One region of the Arthrobacter burdickii genome, then DNA from elsewhere that is predicted to be linked to it. Evidence: riboswitches for the same ligand, from Rfam matches in the RefSeq annotation. Region 1 holds a riboswitch; each other region holds the start of a gene.

Region 1 (3,450 bases):
GGGGTGAACCCCAGGTCGGCCAGCGCGACGATCATGACGGGGACCAGATTCGCGGTCATGAATCCTACGACCGTGATCCCGAAGGTGGAGATGGCCCGGGAGGCCGTCAGTGGAACCCTGACGGTGGCGTCGGGTTGTGCAGGCGTTCTTCCCACGGCGTGCTCCATTCATTGAGAGTGTGATGGCCGCCACTCCAAATGAACGGCGTTCATTTAGTATCGGGGCGAGGGGCCCCCCGAGCAATAGTTTTTGAAAGCCTTTCAGTTAACTTTGTGTTTCACCCGTGTTGCGATGCCGGCGATCAGTGCCTCGAGGCCGAACTCGAAGGCGCGCTCGACCCGCTCCGGCGCCGACGGGCTGGATCGGACCGCCCTCGTCAGGGCCGGGTACTTCTCGGGTTCCGGCCCCCAGACCTCCTCGGGGGCAGTGAAGTCGAGTGCCGCACCCAGGGCGAAGTAGTCGACCAGCGAGAGGGCCGGAGCGACGTCGGCGGCGTCGAGGCCGGACCGTTCCAGGGCGAGCGTCAGATCCTCGTACATGGCGATCACCTCGGCCGCCCTCACCGTTTGGGTCACCAGCAGGGGTACCAGTCTGGGGTGCGGAGCGAAGCAGTCGCGATACCCGCGGATGAGCATGCGCAGCGCCTCGTCCCACGGGGCGTCAGTGGTCGACGGCGTGGGATTCGAGGTGAAGAGGTGGGCGCGGAGGAGTTCCACGATGTGTTCGCGGCTGGAGATCCGGTTGTAGAGCGAGGACTGACTGACGCCGAGCTCGCGGGCGATCCTGGGGAAGCTGAAGTCGCCCGTCTCGTCGACGAGCTTCAGTGCTGCCTCGACGATCAGTTCGACGGACAGGAGGGTGGATCGGGGGCGCGGCATTGACGGTCTCCTTTTAGGCCCAAAGTAGCAGCCGGACAACCGGCGGCAGAGCGGTCGCGCCTGGAACGGCCGCAGGGGCAACCGCACCGCATGCGGAAGTCCATGGCTGCGCACACTCACCGGACAGCCGTCGCGCGGCTACGCTCTCGCCATGGACCAACAGCTGCACTTCATCACCGTCGCCACGCGGGACCTCGATGCGGGACGGTCGTTCTACCGGACGCTGGGCTGGACGCCGGCACTGGATGTTCCGGGCGAGATCATCTTCTACCAGGTGGCACCCGGCCTGCTGCTGGGGCTGTTCCTCGATGACAAGTTCGCCCAGGACGCCGGACTCGATGCCAGACCCGCGCCGTCCGGGGTGACGCTGTCCCACAACGTCGGCAGTCCTGCCGACGTTGACCAGCTCGTCTCGGCGATGGCGGCTGCGGGCGCGACCATCTTGCAGGAGCCCCGGGACGGCGCTTTCGGGGGCATCTTCCACGCACTCGTGCGCGATCCGAACGGCATCGTCTGGGAGATCGCCCACAATCCGGGCTGGCATATCGGTGAGGACGGCACGGTGGACATCGGCTGACGCGGAGTTCACGGCATGGAACGGCCGCTCCGACGACGGGTCACATCGCTTCTCATTGGTCCCACCGCTCCGTTCTCCGCCTATAGTCGTTCCAGCTTCAAGAGATGCGGTCGCAAAGCTCCGACTGGACCGCGCACCAACCCCATGTTCCTGGGTGGTTCGGATGACGAAGCGGCCTTCGCCTCGGCATGACAGTGCTGGTCCGGCGTGGGCAAGAGCACGTCGAAAGGCTTATCCCGTGAGCTGTACCGCCCACCGCACCGTTCCCTAGCAGGCACCTGCCGGACGACGCCGATCCTGCTGTCGCTGTCCGGTCCTCTTCCGCACCGTGTGCCGGCCGTGCCAGGACTCACGCAACGACGTACTGGTCATGAGGCGTCCGGCTCCACGGTCGGCGACGCTTTCGACGCGCACAGGCGCCAGGACATTCTGTGCTTCCTACTCCCCGGTTTTCCCGCCTTCCGAAAGGACCAGGTCCACGCATGACACGTCAGATCGCCTTCAACCTCTTCGAGATGAACTGCGTGGGCCACATCTCCCACGGCCTCTGGGTCCACCCCGAGAACAACCGGCACCGCTTCAACGATCTCGACTTCTGGACGGAGACTGCGAGGATGCTCGAGGCAGGGCTCTTCGACAGCGTGTTCCTCGCCGACGTGATCGGCACCTACGACGGCTACCGCAACGGCCCCGAGACGGCCCTCCGGGAAGCCGTCCAGATCCCGAGCAACGACCCCCTGCTGGTCATCCCGGCGATGGCTGCGGTCACCAGGCATCTCGGCTTCGCCGCAACCTTCTCCACCACCTACGAGCCGCCGTTCGCCTTCGCCCGCAGGGCCTCGACGCTGGACCACCTCACCAAGGGCCGGTTCGGCTGGAACATCGTCACGTCGTACCTCCCCAACGCGGCCCGCAACTTCGGACTGGCCGACGAAGTGGAGCACGACCAGCGCTACGCCATCGCCGACGAGTACCTCGATGTGCTGTACAAGCTGTGGGAAGGGTCCTGGGACGACGACGCGGTGATCGAGGACCGTGATCGGCGGGTCTATACCGACCCGTCCAAGGTCCGCTACATCAACCACCGTGGCCCGAACTTCTCCGTCGCCGGTCCCCACCTCAGCGCACCGTCCCTCCAGCGCACGCCGGTCCTGTTCCAGGCCGGCAGTTCGACGGCGGGGAAGGCGTTCGCGGCCAAGCACGCCGAGGGCGTCTTCGTCGGCGGACGCGACGCGGCGGCGTACCGCGAGAACGTCCAGGACCTGCGCAGGCTGGCAGTCCAGAACGGCCGGGAAGCCGGCCACATCAAGGCTTTCGCCGGGGCCGTCGTCATCGTCGGCAGGACCCACAAGGAGGCACAGCGCAAGGCGGAGGAGTACCGGCGACTCTCCAGTGCCGAGGGCTACCTCGCGCACGCCGGTGGTGACGGCATCGACCTCGCTGCCTACCGGCCGGACGAGGTCATCGACGACATCCTCGCGCGGGAAGACCGCCCCGGCTGGGACAAGCAGCCCAGCAACCGGCACCATCGGCCGGGGACGACGGTCGGGCAGGCACTGGAAAGCATCACGAGGTTCGACCGCGGTCCCTTCGTCGCCATCGGCACTCCCGGCGAGGTCGCCGACGAGATCGAGCGGTGGGTCGAGGGCACGGACCTCGACGGATTCAACCTACGGCAGTTCCTCACGCCCGGCACCGCCGAGGACTTCATCGAACTCGTCATCCCCGAACTCCAGCGACGAGGCCTGTACCGGACGTCCTATGAGGAGTCGACCCTCCGCGAGCGCCTGTTCGGCCCGGGGAACACGAGGCTGTTCGACCAGCACCCCGGTGCGCGGTACCGCAACGGCGCCCACCTCGGTCCGGGGGCCGGCACCCTCGATGCCAGCGGCGTCGAGCCCGCGACCCCCTCCTTCGCCTAGGTGGAATGTCCACCCCGACGACCTGTCCGAGACACCTCCGGCCGTTTCCGTCCTCGGGAGGACTGTCGGCCGG
Region 2 (3,450 bases), on a different contig from region 1:
GGGTCGAGCCGGATTGCCTGTAGCTGCGCCTGGGCGAACGCTATCTGTTCGGCCGAACTGGCGGCAGTGCAAGCGATGACGGCGCACCGCTCCACCCGCTGCGGGTACATCAGTGCCCACTCGAGCGCTCGTGCCCCTCCCATCGATCCCCCGAGGACCGACTGCCACTGCTTGATGCCGAGCCGGTCGGCGAGCAGGGCTTCGGCCCGGACGGAGTCGCGGATGGTGACGAAGGGGAAGCGCGATCCCCACGGGGTGCCGTCGGGAGCGAGGCTGGCCGGCCCCGTCGAGCCGTAGCACCCTCCCAGCATGTTGACGGACACCACGAAGTACCGGTCGGTGTCCACCGGGCGGCCGGGGCCGACGAGCGAATCCCACCAGCCCTCCTCCTCCGATGCGCCGCGTGCCACGTGCGAGCTGCCGGTCAGGGCATGCTGCACGAGCACCGCGTTCGATGCATCCCGGTTCAGTCGGCCCCAGGTCTCGAAGGCGAGCTGCACGTCCGGCAGCTCACCCCCGGTCTCGAGTGCCAGCGGTCCGATCGGGGCGATGCGCAGGAGCCCGTCCCCCGAAGGGCGCGCGTCGTCGATCCCGGGGTGCAGCGGAGCAGGAGGGTAGGTGGTCACGAAGGGCTAGACTCCTTTGGCGGCGCGGAACCCCGCGTCGAGGTCGGCGAGGATGTCGGTGATGTTCTCGAGGCCCACGGACAGTCGGACGAGGCCCGGACGCACGCCCGCGGTGAGCTGCGCTTCCGCCCCGAGCTGGCTGTGCGTGGTGGACGCCGGATGGATGACGAGCGAGCGGACGTCGCCGACGTTCGCCACGTGCGAGTGGAGTTCCAGTCCGTCGACGAAGCGCTTGCCGGCCTGCAGCCCGCCGACGATGTCGAAGCTGACGATCGCGCCCGTCCCGTTCTTCCGCCCGTACTTCCTGCCGCGCTCGTACCAGGGGCTCGAGGCGAGGCCGGCGTAGGAGACGCGCTCGACGTCGTCGTGCCCCTCGAGCCACTCGGCGACCGCCTGGGCATTCTGCACGTGGCGCTCGACACGCAGGCTGAGGGTCTCCAGGCCCTGCGCGATGAGGAAGGCGTTGAACGGCGAGACGGAGGAGCCGAGGTCGCGCAGGAGCTGGACGCGGGCCTTGAGGATGTACGCGAGATTCGCGCCGAGTGCGCTGCCGACGCCGAGGTCGCGTGCATAGACGAGTCCGTGGTAGCTCTCGTCCGGCGTGTTGAAACCGGGGAACCGCTCGGGATACCGGGCGAAGTCGAAGTTCCCCGAGTCGACGATGACCCCGGCGATGGCGTTGCCATGGCCCCCGAGGTACTTCGTCGCGGAGTGCACCACGATGTCCGCTCCCCATTCGATGGGTCGGATCAGGTACGGCGTGGACAGCGTGTTGTCCACGATCAGGGGAAGCCCGTTCTCGTGGGCGACGGAGCTGATGCCCTCGATGTCGAGGACGTCCTGCCGGGGGTTGGACACGACCTCGCCGAAGAAGAGCTTGGTGTTCGGCCGGACGGCCTTCCGCCACTGCTCGAGGTCGTCCGGGTCCTCCACGAAGGTGGTCTCGATGCCGAACTTCTTCAGCGTGTGCTTGAAGAGGTTGTACGTGCCGCCGTAGAGGCTGGGGCTGGCCACGATGTGGTCCCCCGCCTCCGCGATGTTCAGCACCGCGAAGGTCTCGGCGGCCTGGCCCGAGGCGAGCAGCAGGGCGCCGGCTCCGCCCTCGAGGCTGGCGATCCTCGTCTCCACTGCTTCCTGCGTGGGATTCCCGATGCGCGTGTAGATGGGCGCGAGCTCCGTCAGCGCGAACCGGTTGGCGGCACTCTCGGCACTCGGGAAGACGAACGACGACGTCTGGTAGATGGGAAGCGCACGCGCTCCCGTGGCTGCGTCCGGTACCTGGCCGGCGTGGATCTGGCGTGTCTCGAAAGACCAATCGTTGGACATGGTGCTCCCTGTCGGAAGGGGCCCCGCCTGGTCCGGTGCTCCGGCCGGTGCGTGCCGCTCCAGGAGACCGGCTCCCGCAGGAGCCCGCGCTTGCACGGCGCCGGAATAGCGCCGAACCTGGTCTTCACCCGGGGCACCCCACCGCGGTTGGAGGGTTGCCGGCCAGCAAGCCGGGGCTTCGTGCTGGCACTCATGACCTGCACCCATGAAAGCCCATCGGAGCGGATCCGGCAAGCCGGATGACCCTCCGTGAAGCAGCGTGCGGACGGGCGGCGGCGACGCCATCGGAGGACCAGCAGGAGTAAGGCGATCCTAAGTCGAGACGTGCATCACTTAGTGCCAAGATAACCGCATGCGATTGGACCATGTCTCATATGCCTGCGAACCCGATGGACTTGCTGCGACTGCCGACCGGATCGCAGCCAACCTCGGGATGGACCCCGTGAAGGGTGGCGTGCACCCGCGCTTCGGCACCCGGAACATGATCTTCCCCCTGGTGAACGGCCAGTACCTGGAGGTCGTGGAGGTCCTCGACCACCCCGCGTCGACCAAGGCGCCCTTCGGCCAGGCCGTGCGCGCGCGGTCCGAGGCCGGCGGAGGCTGGATGGGCTGGTGCGTCGCCGTGGACGACCTGGCCCCGTTCGAGGAGCGCCTCGGCCGCAGCGCGGTTCCCGGCAACCGCAAGTTCCCCGACGGCCAGGAACTGACGTGGCAGCAGATCGGCATCAAGGGGCTCATCGCTGATCCCCAGGTCCCCTACCTGCTCCGCTGGGACGAGGGCACCGAGGCCCTGCACCCCTCCCAGGCGCGCCCGGCGTCGGTCAAACTGTCCTGCCTGACCATCGCAGGATCATCCGAACGGGTGACCGAGTGGCTCGGCACCGCTGTCGAGGAGACGCTCGACGGCGTGCAGGTCCAGTGGATCGCCCCGAACGGCACCCCGGGCATCATGTCCGTGACCTTCGAGACCGCCGACGGCCGCATCGAGATCTGACATCACCCTCTGACATCACCAGAACGAACAGGAAAGGGCCGGACAGTCGTCCGGCCCTTTCCTGTTGCTCTCCGCGCGTCGGGCGGAGGCGCCGTCAGGCGTGGGTGTAGGTCAGGCAGTCGGCGGCGTCGGCGCCGGGTCCCACCTTGACGGCGGGGGCGCCGCACAGCAGGTCGTGGTTGTAGCTGCACTCCGAGCGCTGGCAGGCTCCCACGTGCGCGAGCATCTTCGGCAGGCCGCCGCTGATGGAGGTGTCGATGAAGGTGGCGCAGGACGCGTGTTCCTCGCTCCCGGACACGGTGATCGCGACGGCGGTGCAGCCCTCGTGATTGAACGAGCAGTTGTGGACACTGCACTCAGAGACACTGGTGACGACGCTCATGATTCCTCCTGGTGGTCCGGTGGAGCCCCGGTCGGAGCCGCCGTTGTGCTGGTGGAACTCACGGTAACACCGGGGTCAGCCGATAATTTAGTCACGGTTTTCGCGCGCAAATCAGCGTAGGT
Region 3 (3,450 bases), 1.6 Mb from region 1:
TCGGCCACCGCGGCCTGGTGCAGGAGGAGCACCGCGAGGTCCGACGGGATGGAGTCGTAGCCGCACGCATGGACGATCCGTGCGCCGGTAGTCCTTGCCAACGCGTCGAAGCGGTCGATGGCTTCACGGACGAAGGACACCTCGCCCGTCAGGTCCCCATAGTGGGTGCCGGCGCGGGCACACGCCTCGACGACGGGCAGTCCGTACTTCGCGTAGGGACCCACCGTGGTGAAGAGCACCCGGGTTCTGGCGGCCAGCGCAGCGAGTGAGTCAGGGTGCTCCGAGTCGGCCTCGATGAGGGCCCAGTCCTGCGCGGCGGCGGGCAGCCTGGACCGTACGGCCTCGAGCTTCTCCCTCGACCTCCCCGCGAGCCCCACGCGCAGGCCCGGCGGAGCATGGTCCGCAAGATATCCGGCGATCAGTTCACCGACGAAGCCGGTCGCACCGAAGAGGACGAGGTCGTGATCGCGCGCGGGAGCCTCCATGCCAGCAGTCTTCCACGGCAGCGGCAGGAACGACGCCGAGAAGTGCCTACCTCTGCCGTGGCTGAAGCGCCCCGTGACCCTGAAACCAGATCGCAGATCATCACTGGATCGCGAGGGCCGATTGGTGTATTCATCCTGCGGTGAGTAAGGTCGTCTTTGCGCCGCGGGGTGGAGCAGTTCGGTAGCTCGCTGGGCTCATAACCCAGAGGTCACAGGTTCAAATCCTGTCCCCGCAACGAAGAAGCACCTACTAACGATCCTGTTGGTAGGTGCTTCAGCTTAACCACGTCGGGTCCGAGACGACACGCGATCAGCGCCGTGATGCCACCTTGCCGTTCAGTTCAGCCCAACGGGTTGGTGCTTGCCTGCCCGTGGTCACCGGCCCACACTGGCAGAGGTGGCCGGTAAGCAGCCCTTGAACAGAGTGCGAGGAGCCGCAATGCCAGACGGTTCAGGCTTGCGAGGAGTATATGAAGGGATCATCTCTGCGGTCGGCGCTGATGATGCCGTCGCTCTGGAGGGTTTGATCGCTGCTGATGTGATCGACCACATGCCCGTGCCCGGTCAGCCTGGAGGGCGGGAGGGCTTCATTTTCTGGATGCACAGTATGCATGCTGCCTTTCCCGATATGACGGGAGCCATCTCTGACGCAGTGGTTGAAGGCGACAAGATCGCCGGTCGGGTGCTGTGGACCGGAACGCACGAAGGGGAGTTCCTCGGTCTGCCCGCTACCGGCAGACCGGTAGCCATTACCGCCATGCACCTTGTTCGGTTCAGGGGCGGGGTGGCGGTCGAATGGTGGGGCGCCGCAGACCTTCTCGGAGCTGCAATGAGTTTGAATGCCCGCCTGGAGCCTCCTCTCTAGCGAAACACTGTGCTCTATCCGTATCCTCGCGGTGTCGAGCGCGATGAGGGCAGGCAAGCGCCGCCTTCGTACTCGACCCGCGGTCACCTCGAAGAGGAAGGCCAGCCAGAACCGGGATCACCGGATGACGCGGGATCGTCACATGTCGCCCGGGATGCAGTATGTGACGAAACCGGCGTCCCGGAACGTCATGCGGCGCCTTGTCGTCGCACGTTCTGCACCCAGGGCCGGGGTGCTGCTTACAGTGATCCCACCAACCATCAAGAGCGGCCGAGAGATCTGGCTTGTTGACGCCGCAGCAACCATTCCGTTGCCCTCCCTTGGGAGAGCAGCGGAACCGGTGCTAATGCCAGAACCGATGGACATGCATCAGCGCACCCGCGAGCGGTCCCGGCACACCCGGATCGCTGGTTTCCGGCCCGCATCCTGGTGCACTCCCTCGGACATACCGAGGAGCGGGGATGACTTCGAAGAAACAGGCAGCGGTACCGCCGTCGCTGTCGTACGAGCTGTATCCGCCGGCCACCCCGGAAGCAGGGGAGGCGGTGCTGCGGACGATCGACGAGCTGGAGGCCACCCGCCCCGACTACGTCTCGGTGACCTACAGCGGCACACCGGCGCGGCGCCTGGCCTCGATCGAGCTGATCGGGCACCTGACCAGCAACACCAGACTGCGACCACTGGCCCACCTCTGTTGCGTGGGGGAGACACGGGCGAGCCTTGACCTGCTGGTGCGGCAGCTCGTCGCACTGGGGGTGAGGGGCCTGCTGGCCCTGCGCGGGGACCTGCCGCAGGACCCGCAGGCAGTGCGCGGCGAGCTTCCCTTCGCCCAGTCCCTGGTGGAGTTGATCCGGGAGGTCGAGGCCCGGCACGGAGCCGCGCTCGCCGGCGGTCGGTTGGCGGTGGGGGTGGCGGCCTACCCGAATCGGCACCCGGAATCGCCGTCATTCCTGCACGACGTCGAGGTGCTGGTCTCGAAGCAGCGTTCCGGTGCAGACTTCGCCATCACGCAGGTGTATTTCGATCCCGCCCACTACGTCCGCCTGCTCACCGCGGCCCGGGCCGCGGGAGTCACCATCCCGATCATTCCCGGGGTGATGCCCCTGGGGAACATCCGCCGGCTCGAACGGCTGGCCGGAATGACCGGCGTCCGTCCCGACCCTGCCCTCCTGCACCGCCTGGAGACCGCCTCGGGTGAAGCCGAACGCCGACGGATCGGCGTGCGGGCAGCGGCCGTGCTGGCCCGGGCGGCCTTCGATGCAGGGGCCCCGGGCGTGCACCTGTACACCTTCAACGACCATCGCGCGTCCATCGAGGTCATCGAGGAGATCGACCTGCCGGTGGCGCGCACGCCGGCCGCCGTCCCGGCCTGACCCTGCCCCCCCCCCGAATCCGAACCACGACCGACACACCGTCCAGAGGAGAACACCATGAGCACCGAGAACACCTTCCCCGCCGCCACGATCCTCGGCTACCCCCGCATCGGGCCCGGCCGTGAGCTGAAGAAGGCCGTCGAGGCCTACTGGGCGGGCCGCCTGGACGAGGCCGGACTGCAGCACGCTGCCGACCAGCTGCAGGACCGCACGGTCGCCCGACTCGTGGAACTGGGGCTGGATCGCGGCGATTCCTCCATCCCGGCGGACTTCGCGCTCTACGACCAGGTCCTGGACGCGACGGCGGCGCTGGGAGCTCTGCCGGCTCGGTTCGCCGACCTGGCCGCGGAGGACGGTTCTGTGGACACCGCCGGCTACTTCACGCTGGCCCGGGGCGACGGCGAGCGCGCGCCGCTGGAGCTGACCAAGTGGTTCGATACGAACTACCACTACCTGGTGCCCGAGATCGGTCCGGGGACACCGTTCGTCGCCGTGGCGCACGGCCTGACCGCGACCGTCCGCCGGCAGCGCGAGCGCGGCACCGTGCTGCGCCCGGTGCTCGTGGGTCCCGTGACCTACCTGCTGCTGGCCAAGCCCGAGGACGGGGCACCCGCCGGTTTCGACCCGCTGGAGCGGATCGACGACGCCGTGGCGGCCTACGTGGGCATCCTCGCGTCGCTGGCGGAGGCGGGGGCCGAGTGGGTGCAGCTGGACGAGCCGGGCCTCG
Region 4 (3,450 bases), 1.3 Mb from region 1:
ACGCCGTCGTGCCCCGCTCCACGTGCAGGTCGATGCCGCGCAGCACGTGGTTGGAGCCGAAGGAGAGGTGGAGGTCCCTGCCGGTCAGGGTCCCCGATTCGAGAGTCTTCATGCCTTCGCTCCTTCGCCGATCTTCGCGGCCAGTTCATCGGGCTCGGGCTTCTCCCGCTTGCCGACCCGCAGCCGGTTGTCGATGTAGTTGACCAGGTGCGTCAGCGGGATGGTCAGGCACAGGTACAGTGCTGCCGCCGCGATCAGCGGCGACAGGTTGCCCGTGGTGCTCGCGGAGTCGTTGCCGATCCGGAACAGTTCACGCTCGCTGGCGAGCAGCCCGAGGAAGTAGATCAGCGAGGACTCCTTGATCAGCGCGATGAACTGGTTCACCAGGGCGGGCAGCACGCGCCGCACGCCCTGGGGAACCACGACGAGCTGCATGGAGGAGCGGTAGCTGAAGCCCAGCGCGCGGGAGGCCTCCAGCTGCCCCTTCTCCACGCTCTGGATGCCGGAGCGGAAGATCTCACCGATGTACGCGGCGGCCATCAGTGACAGGGCGAGGATGCCCATCGGGAAGGGACTGGTGCTGCCGGTGACCTGGCGGTAGATCGGGCTGAGGCCGATGCCGATGAGCAGGATGATCACCACGGCAGGCACTCCACGGAAGATGTCTGTGTAGATGCGCGCCACCCAGCGGAGCAGCCGATTGCGGGAGATCCCCAGGATCGCGAGGACCATGCCGAGGACCGTCCCGATGATGCCGGAGGACAGGGCGAGGATCAGGGTGTTCCGCAGTCCGACCGCCAGGAGTTCGGGCAGGACCGCAGCCATTGCCTCCCAGTCGAAGAAGGTCTGCGAGAGCTGGTCAAGGGCATTCATGCAGGGACCGCTACTTTACTTCCACGGCTTTGCTGCCGGGCTTCCAGTCGGAGGGCATCTCGCGGTCCGGGTACCACTCCTTGGTGAGCTCGGTCCACGTGCCGTCCTCGATCACGGCGTCGAGCCCGGAGTTGAGCGCGTCGATCAGGGGCTGGTTCTCGCTGTTGACCGCGTAGGCCGTGAAGTTCTCGGTGTTGATGATGGTCTCGGCGATGGTGGTGTCATCGCCCTCCTTCACCTGGCCCGTGGCCTGCTGGGACGGGGCGACCCATGCGTCGACCTGACCGTTCTTCACGTTCGCGTAGACCGTGTTGTAGTCCGCGAAGCGCACGGGCTCGAGGCCAAGGGTGTTGGTCACGTAGTCGTCCTGGACGGTGCCCTGCACGACGCCGATGCGGGTGCTCTCCGACAGGGAGTCGAAGCCCGTGACCGAGGAGCCGTTCTTCGTGACGACGGCCATGTACCCGAAGTCGTAGCCGTTGGTGAAGCCGACGTTCTCGCGGCGGGCGGCCGTCGTGGAGATCGAGGAGGATCCGACGTCGAACTGCTTGTTCTGGACCTGGGCGAGCAGTGCGGAGAAGTCCGTGGACGCGAACTCGACCTCGAGGCCGAGCTTGTCGCCGATGGCGCGGAGCAGCTCGTTGTCGTAGCCGGTGAAGACGCCGTTCTCGATGAAGATGTTTGGCGGGGCGTCGGAGAGGGTGCCCACGCGCAGGGTCCCCTCCGTGATGAGGCCGAGCTTCGAGGTGTCGATCTCGTCGACCGGCGTGGTGTCGTCGGTCGTGTACTGGTCGAGCGACTGCTGGTCGCTGCCGGCGAGGGCGTCGGTGGTCGCGGTCGGCTCGCTGCTGCTACTGCTGTTGCTGCCGCAGGAGACGGTCAGCGCGAGGAGCGGGACGGCGAGTGCCGCGAGGACTTTGCGGGAGATGTTCATGGGGTCCTTCTTCGATGCTGGCCCGGGGTGCGGGCCGACTGGATGAGGTGGATCTCGGGGAGGAACGGATGGCTGCCGGGGAGGCTGCTGGCTGCTGGTGACACGCTCGCTGTTCTGGCCGTGCGCGTTGTGGCGGCTGCTGTCCCGGTTATCTCTGGGTGGTCCGCACGACGCCGTACTTGCCAACCGGGGGACTGGTCCCGGCGGCCGAATCTTCACCTGGAGCACCCCACTACGGGAGAGGGTTGCTGTCCAGCCGGCCAGGGCCGAGGGCTGGAGCTCTTGATTTCAAGAAAACGCTATGGCAGCACGAAGCGCCCGGTCAAAACGAAACTGCGCGGAAATCAGCGTTTGACGCGGTAAACGGCCTGTAGGGCAGGCTTTTGTGGTGAAAATTACACGAACCGGTCCACGAGGTCGGTCAGCTCGGCTGTGAGGGCGGGCGAGGATCGGAGGGCCTGGCCGTCGATCGAGAGCACGGGTGCGAGGAGCCGGATGCTCGAGATCAGCCATACCGCGTCGGCGTCGAGGAGGTGGTGCGGCTCGAGCGGGCCGTAGCCGAGTTCCCACCCCTGCTCCTTCGCCGCCGTGAACAGGGCGCTCTGGGACGTACCCGCGAGGATGCCGCTCTCGAGCTGCGGTGTCAGGAGTGTCTTCCGTCCGTCGCGGTCGTGGGCCAACAGCACGGTCGAGGTGGGGCCCTCCAGCACCTTGCCGTCCGAGGAGGTGAAGATGACGTCGTCGGCCCCGTGGGCCTTCGCGTAACGGAGGGCCGCCATGTTGACGGCGTAGGAGAGGGTCTTGGCGCCCATCAGCAGCCAGGGCGCACGCTGCGCCACGGTGCTGTCATAGCCGCGTTCGAGGAACAGGACCCGAAGTCCCGTCCTGCGCTGCTCGAGCGTCGACGCCGGCACGGGAGCGACCTGGACCCACGCCGTGGCACGCGCGGCGCCTTCGACCCCGCGCGTGGCGATGAGCTTCACGACGGCGTCACGGCGCTCCGGCTCCGCTGCCGCGAACTCCCGGAGGCCGGTGCGGATGGCACGGCTCCATGCCTCGGCGTCGGGGACCGTAAGGTCCAGGGCCGCTGCCGAGGACGCGAGCCTCGCCAGGTGCGCCTGCTCCTTGCGGGGAGACCCGTCGACGGCCAGGAGCGATTCGAAGATCCCGTCGCCGCGGGTGGCGCCCAGGTCGGTGGCCAGAAGCTGGGGCTGCGAGGCATCGACGACCCTGCCGTCGTCGTGGGCCGGGTCGAGGAACACGAGAACAGTCATGGCCCCCAGCGTATCCGCTCGCGCCCGACCACCCCTGTCTGTAGTGTGCGAGGGGATGCTCGGCACTCGGGTACCACCACAGGGGGTTGGGGAGCATGGCGGAAGAACGGGATGCCGCCGCGGAAGCCTTCGTGGCCGAGCTACGCACCGAGGTCCTGTGGGTCCAGTGGCAGCACAACGTGAGCGTCGGCGACAGTGATGCTGCGGCACTGATCGAACGGTCCAACGCCCTGTGCCGGGACGTCTGCCCGCCGATGCTGGTGGAGCTCAATGGCATGGTGTCGCTCACGCGGAGCGCTCTTCACGGTTTCGCGACTGCGCTGAACATCGCAGCCATGGCCATCGTCGGCCCGAGCGCGGTCGACAGGA

What was found. A riboswitch is a leader RNA that binds a small molecule or an ion and turns the genes downstream of it on or off. The one in region 1 is predicted to bind S-adenosylmethionine.
Region 2: it holds a riboswitch for S-adenosylmethionine, as region 1 does, so the genes downstream of both, P5G52_RS17485 (bifunctional o-acetylhomoserine/o-acetylserine sulfhydrylase) here and P5G52_RS11710 (LLM class flavin-dependent oxidoreductase) in region 1, are expected to answer to the same signal.
Region 3: it holds a riboswitch for S-adenosylmethionine, as region 1 does, so the genes downstream of both, P5G52_RS04160 (methylenetetrahydrofolate reductase) here and P5G52_RS11710 (LLM class flavin-dependent oxidoreductase) in region 1, are expected to answer to the same signal.
Region 4: it holds a riboswitch for S-adenosylmethionine, as region 1 does, so the genes downstream of both, P5G52_RS05490 (ABC transporter substrate-binding protein) here and P5G52_RS11710 (LLM class flavin-dependent oxidoreductase) in region 1, are expected to answer to the same signal.

The regions. Positions count from the first base shown of each region.
Region 1 covers NZ_JAROCG010000001.1:2,493,900-2,497,349, reverse strand. The annotation lists gene P5G52_RS11725 (MFS transporter) at 1-167, opposite strand, end outside; gene P5G52_RS11720 (TetR/AcrR family transcriptional regulator) at 261-878, opposite strand; gene P5G52_RS11715 (VOC family protein) at 1,030-1,455, shown strand; SAM riboswitch class IV at 1,551-1,679, shown strand; gene P5G52_RS11710 (LLM class flavin-dependent oxidoreductase) at 1,938-3,377, shown strand.
Region 2 covers NZ_JAROCG010000002.1:659,668-663,117, reverse strand. The annotation lists gene metX (homoserine O-acetyltransferase MetX) at 1-626, opposite strand, end outside; gene P5G52_RS17485 (bifunctional o-acetylhomoserine/o-acetylserine sulfhydrylase) at 633-1,952, opposite strand; SAM riboswitch class IV at 2,034-2,150, opposite strand; gene P5G52_RS17480 (VOC family protein) at 2,305-2,946, shown strand; gene P5G52_RS17475 (DUF1540 domain-containing protein) at 3,041-3,328, opposite strand.
Region 3 covers NZ_JAROCG010000001.1:892,154-895,603, forward strand. The annotation lists gene P5G52_RS04145 (saccharopine dehydrogenase family protein) at 1-485, opposite strand, end outside; tRNA gene P5G52_RS04150 (tRNA-Met) at 648-721, shown strand; gene P5G52_RS04155 (ester cyclase) at 925-1,350, shown strand; SAM riboswitch class I at 1,605-1,715, shown strand; gene P5G52_RS04160 (methylenetetrahydrofolate reductase) at 1,812-2,723, shown strand; gene metE (5-methyltetrahydropteroyltriglutamate--homocysteine S-methyltransferase) at 2,781-3,450, shown strand, end outside.
Region 4 covers NZ_JAROCG010000001.1:1,168,277-1,171,726, forward strand. The annotation lists gene P5G52_RS05480 (amino acid ABC transporter ATP-binding protein) at 1-112, opposite strand, end outside; gene P5G52_RS05485 (amino acid ABC transporter permease) at 109-873, opposite strand; gene P5G52_RS05490 (ABC transporter substrate-binding protein) at 884-1,807, opposite strand; SAM riboswitch class IV at 1,978-2,095, opposite strand; gene P5G52_RS05495 (aminodeoxychorismate lyase) at 2,203-3,081, opposite strand; gene P5G52_RS05500 (DUF7793 family protein) at 3,177-3,450, shown strand, end outside.